Microbulbifer sp. GL-2: one gene and its partner. The protein of the gene in region 2 interacts with the protein of the main gene of each other region in a pairwise test. Links are inferred from orthologs where the notes say so. Each region holds a gene or a part of one and is shown on either strand. Other genes may lie near its edges.

Region 1 (2,819 bases), 2.3 Mb from region 2 along the record:
GTATTTCTAAGCTGGCTCTTGTTGATTGAAGCTAAGTTTGTAGTTTGTTTACTTGATCCGGCGAAGTAGTCTCTTGAAGGTTTTGAATTGAGGTACTTTTCGAGCCATTCTGCATCCAACTCATTCCCTATTATACGGGCTTTGAATACGTGGTTTTGATGCGCCATGTATTCAGATCTAACTTGCCAAATTGCAGTGCGTCCCACTTTGTCCCAATCACCGCCTTCTGTAATAAGTAGATCGCCGTATTGCACTTGATATTTTTTTATTTCTTCCTTAGCAATTTCAATTTCTTTTATTTCTTCTAGTGCTAACTTGCTACGCTGAACATTAGCCACACGTAAATAAGGAACGATAACCGTTTCTTTGCCGGCGAACTTCCTGCCTTTGGTTATTCCACTACCAATCTCGACGATCTCATCAAATCGTATCCATGACCAGCTATTAGGCAGCTCAAAAGGTTCTTCATTACTGGAAATATTAGGTAAAGAATTCCGCTTCTTAGTACTCTTACCTGTCATCAACTGTGCTTTCTCAGCAGCAACCCGCTCCAACAACACACTAGCCGGCTCATCATTCGGATCTTGCGGCACCAACTTACCGCGTACGGCTAGCTCCAGAATCAGCTCGCGCAGTTTCCTAATGCCGTACAGCTCTCTTTTGCTATTGCTGCCACGGCCCTGGGTTTTCTTGGCTTTAACCGCAGAGGTCCAAAGTTCCAAGTTCTCAGTAATTAATTTTTCCGCACTCATTGCTGTTAACCCTCGCTCTGGCCGGTAAGGGCTTCGCATAAGATACCTTTCAGCTGGTCGCGCAACTTCTGGATCTCCGCCTGCTGCTTGCTGTACTGGGCCAGTAGGGCATCGGGGTCGTGGCTGATTTCCTCTTCCTGGTGGGGGTTTTTAATATCCAGGTTGTAATTGCGCTCGATAATCTCATCGATACTCACCTGCCAGGCGTTCTCGTTGGCCTGGCGGTTTTTGCGCTTGAGCTTGGTTTTCTGGCGTTTGCCCTCGCCCCACCAGTCGGCACACTCATCGAAATGGGCCAGCTGCATGGGTTTGGTTTTATTAAAGGCTTTTACCCCTTCGGGCAGGGGCACTTCGTAGTACCAAATATCCTTGGTGGGTGTGCCTTTCTCAAAAAACAGGATATTGGTCTTGATACTGGTGTAGGGGGCAAATACCGATTTGGGCAGGCGCACAATGGTGTGCAGGTTGCACTCTTCCAGCAGCATTTTCTTGATTTTGGTTTTTACACCTTCGCCAAACAGGGTGCCGTCTGGCAGTACTACGGCGGCGCGGCCCTTGTTTTTTAATACTTCGACAATCAGCTGCAAAAATAGGTCGGCGGTTTCTCGGGTCTGCATTTCGGCGGGGAAGTTTTTCTCGATACCGTCTTCCTCGGTACCGCCGAAGGGTGGGTTGGAGACCACCACATCGATATCTTCATCCCAACTGGATAGGGGCTTGCTGAGGGTATTGCCGTGCTTGATTTGCACCGGCACTTCTATGCCGTGCAGCAACATATTGGTGGTACACAGCAGGTGCGGTAGCTGTTTTTTCTCTACGCCCCGGATTTGCTCTTGTAGGGTCAGCTGGTCTTCGGCGGTTTTTACGTAGTTGTTCTCTACGTGGTCGAAGGAGCAGGCGAGGAAGCCGCCGGTGCCGCAGGCGGGGTCGAAGATGGTTTCCCCCAGTTGTGGATCGATCATCTGCACAATAAAGCGGGTCACGGCGCGGGGGGTGTAGAACTCCCCGGCGTTGCCGGCGCTCTGCAAGTCTTTCAGGATCTGCTCGTAGATATCGCCAAACAGGTGGCGTTCGCTGGAGTCGGTAAAGTCGATTTCGTTGAGCTTGTTGATCACCTGGCGCAGCAGGGTGCCGTTCTTCATATAGTTGAAGGCGTCATTGAACGCCTCCTTGACGACAAAGCCCCGGGGGTTGCTGCTGATCGGCGCCGATAGGCCCTTGAGCTTGGGGAACAACTGTTCGTTGACGAACTCCAGCAGTTCATCGCCGGTAATCCCCTGGCTGTCGGCGGCCCAGCTGCGCCACAGGTATTTTTTGGGAATAGGGGCCCGGTAGTCGTCCTGCTCAAACTCCAGTTCCTCTTCCTGGGCATCAAAGATTTTCAGGAACAGCAGCCAGGACATCTGCCCGAGGCGCTGGGCATCGCCATCGACGCCGGCGTCTTTTCGCATAATATCTTGGATAGATTTGATGACAGTGCTGACGGACATAGTACTTCTCAATCGTAAATGGCTGCGCTCGTTGGCTGAGCGCAGCTGGGGTATTTGTGTGGTAGCTGGGCGGCGTTAGTGGTTAGGCGCTGAGGTCGTCGTCGCAGTAGAGCTGGTCTTCCAGCTCGTGCAGCGCCTGGCGGTATTCGTTTTTACCGCCGAACTCTTTTTGGACAATGGTTTTGGGGCTGCCCAGGGTTTTAATCTGCGGCACCTTGAGCTCGGCGTAGCTCGTCTGTTCCAGTTGTTTTATACCGTCATCGGCATACTGCTCGATCAACATATCGAGCACTTTTTGCGCAACATCGGAGTATTTGCTGAAGTAGTTGCGCTTCTTGACGTTCTCGGCCCGTTCGCGCCGGGTCAGTGGCGGCTGATCGTATACGATGTGGCAGATAAGGTCGAACGGGTCCATATCCCGGCCTACTTCTTCTTCCAGGGCCTTCCAGATCACGCCTTCTGCGGCGAGTTCTTCAATCACGGCTTGCTTGCGCTCGCTGTCTTTCCACTTGCGGGTGAAGTCGTCCAGGGAGGCAAAGCATTTGCTGACGGCTTTGCGGGTGTAGTCCTTAAAGGA
Region 2 (2,891 bases):
AACAGTCTCTCTGATAGGGATTCTCTGTTATAAATATAAAACCATAATCTTCAGTGATAGAACCCCCAGAAGTGTTCGACATGAAAACCCGACCATCTGTTTCATCACAAGCAAAGCGTCCTAAAAAGTCCATCTTAAATTTAGAATCGATCATTCTGGTTAACAATAAATCGCGACTCACTACATTGATAGCCGGGCCACCAATGCATATAAATGTTTTTTGATCATGCACAAAATTATGGGAGTCATGAAAAACCACCCTTCTTTTAGGGTATATTTCACTTATTCTATCCTTCAACATCTGTGTCGCAAGAGATTCATCATAAGGCATAAACAATACATTATCCGGGATAGGACTTTGTGTCTTTGTTATTTCTGAAAAAAGGGATTCTTGCTTAATCAATGGAAGAACGACATGAATGTCTGAACTGGAATCACCAAGAAATCTATCCAAAAGAGCTCTATAAGGCTTTGCGTCAAACTTCTTCTTACAGAAAGCTGCCGTGCCGATGAACAATGTAGTAAAACCCGCCTCTATAAAAGGGATAGATAGCCAATCAAGAACAGTATCTAGAAATAGAAATTCCACAGCACACTCCCCACCCGAAAAAATTTGACAAACCTGGAGTTTAATAAATTAAAAATCTAAAATCCCAGTATAAGGTAATGAACTTTTGCTTGCCGAAAAATATACAGGGATCCTGCAGGTAATTTTTGCAACGGGAGTTGCACCAAAATAGATCCAGATAGAAAAAATTAGCTACCTTTAGACAAGACCGAGCAAACTATTGGATATTGTTGAGCGATAGATATATCTGGGGGGCTAATTCGATTAAATACACGACGAACTTTCCATCCCGCTAATGCAGTCAACCTTAAAAAACACCCAATAACAACATCCAATACACTATATAGCCCCCCAATAGAATACTGATAATAGTTTTCATTTGAGGAGAGGCGATAAAATATCCTAACTAAAATATACCGAACTTAGCAAAAGGGAAGCCCCATAAGTACAAGAGGGCACTTCAGTTTGGTTTCTATAAATAAAATTACTGGGCATTAACCAAAAATCTAATTGGACTAGTCAAAAAATACCAGTCCATTCATTTAAAATTAATTATCAATCAGCGGGCGCCTAAACCTCTATAGCAACCCTGTGCAACTGGTTAGCCTCCGGCAATGCCCACTCAATCGGCTTTTCACCACGCTGCTGTAACCAGTGATTAGCCTGAGAAAAAGGCCGGGTACCAAAGAAACCTCGATGAGCTGAAAGAGGGGACGGGTGTGGCGCACGCAGTACCAGGTGCTTATTACGATCAATAAAGCTCCCCTTTTTCTGCGCATAGCTACCCCACAGCACAAAAACCAGCCCTTCGCGTTGTTCTGCCAGTTTGTGAATAGCGGCGTCGGTGAACTGCTCCCAACCACGCCCCTGATGAGCTCCGGCCTTGCTATCTTCAACCGTGAGAGTGGCATTTAGCAATAATACACCCTGCTCCGCCCAAGGCTGAAGACAGCCATGATGGGCAGGAGAAATACCAAGATCTGAGTACAGCTCTTTATAGATATTCTGCAGTGAAGGTGGGATACGTACGCCAGGCATCACAGAAAAGCACAAGCCATGGGCCTGGCCGGGGCCGTGGTAGGGATCCTGCCCCAGAATCACCACCTTTACCTGATCAAAGGGCGTGGAGTTAAAAGCATTGAAAATCTGTCCGCCAGGTGGGTAAATCCGCTTGCCTGCCTCTTTTTCTCCTCGCAGGAACTGGCGCAATTGAGCCATATAGGGCTCTTTGAACTCCCCCCCCATTACATCGAACCAGGAGGGATGAATCTTGATATTGTCCGGAACCGGCATCGTTAAACCTTGAGTATTTTCTGTACTTGTCTTCGCAGTTCCGGCACCACCTCTTCCTCAAACCAGGGCCTACGGCGCAACCATAAAGTGTTGCGTGGGCTGGGGTGTGGCAGAGGGAAGTAGCGGGCCGGCAGGGCATCACGGTAGTGGCGCACATTCTCTGTAATACTGCCATACCAATGCGGCAGGTAGTGGCGCTGGGCGTATTGTCCCACTAACAGGGTAAGTTGCAAGTTGGGAAGCTGCTCCAACAGGCTTTTGTGCCAGGTGGCAGCACATTCAGGGCGCGGCGGCAGGTCACCCCCCTTTCCACGGCCTGGATAACAGAAACCCATAGGGATAATAGCGATCAGGGATTGATTGTAGAAAGTTTCCCTTTCAACAGACAGCCAGTCGCGAAGCCGATCTCCAGAAGGATCATTCCAAGGGATACTGGTTGCATGGACTTTAGTACCCGGTGCTTGGCCGACAATTAGTAGACGCGCGGACTCCGACGCGTGAAGGACCGGATTGGGCCCCAGGGGCAGGTGCTCCTCACATAGGCGACAAGCACGTATTTCCTCCAGCAGTGCCGGCAACTTCTTAGCCACCACCTATCAAAAGCCCTCTGGTAAGGCCAGATGCAACATCAGCCCACGGCGGTCATGGGGAACCTGGGCACGACTGATATTGTTGTTATTGAAAACCACAAAGATGCCCTGATCATTCACAGCCAGCCCGGCACCATTACCACCAAAACGGGACACTTGATATGCATGCTCAGGCGATTCCTCATGATGACGATAAACCAGGCACCACTCCGCACTCAAGCCGGGTAGGGACCTACGACAGACCGCATGCGCATTGCTTTCCAGCGTAAATAGGGCATCATCGTAGTAATCAAGGCCTCTCAGGTTTTCCGGCCGACCACGGAAATCCAATCCATCGACGGGCGGCAGTGAGAGAACCTGAAACGTTCCATTGGGTTCCAGTTTAAGCAGCCCCCTGGGCTCCCGCTCTATTGCCACCCACAAGTTATCATCAACCTGCA

What was found. The genes of interacting proteins can lie anywhere in the genome.
Region 1: the proteins of ung (region 2) and GL2_RS10090 interact in binary tests that used the Escherichia coli proteins (3 or more experiments, as listed by UniProt). The link is inferred for Microbulbifer sp. GL-2 from one-to-one orthologs.

What each region holds. Positions count from the first base shown.
Region 1 is NZ_AP019807.1:2,322,031-2,324,849, forward strand. It holds GL2_RS10090 (N-6 DNA methylase), read right to left. Parts: upstream 2,243-2,819; coding sequence 758-2,242; downstream 1-757. Other genes in the region: GL2_RS10085 (restriction endonuclease subunit S), read right to left, coding at 1-752; hsdR (EcoAI/FtnUII family type I restriction enzme subunit R), read right to left, coding at 2,325-2,819. UniProt on the Escherichia coli protein: The subtype gamma methyltransferase (M) subunit of a type I restriction enzyme. The M and S subunits together form a methyltransferase (MTase) that methylates A-2 on the top and A-3 on the bottom strand of the sequence 5'-AACN(6)GTGC-3'.
Region 2 is NZ_AP019807.1:51,030-53,920, forward strand. It holds ung (uracil-DNA glycosylase), read right to left. Parts: upstream 1,862-2,891; coding sequence 1,139-1,861; downstream 1-1,138. Other genes in the region: GL2_RS00225 (hypothetical protein), read right to left, coding at 1-589; GL2_RS00235 (uracil-DNA glycosylase family protein), read right to left, coding at 1,864-2,454; GL2_RS00240 (esterase-like activity of phytase family protein), read right to left, coding at 2,458-2,891. UniProt on the Escherichia coli protein: Excises uracil residues from the DNA which can arise as a result of misincorporation of dUMP residues by DNA polymerase or due to deamination of cytosine.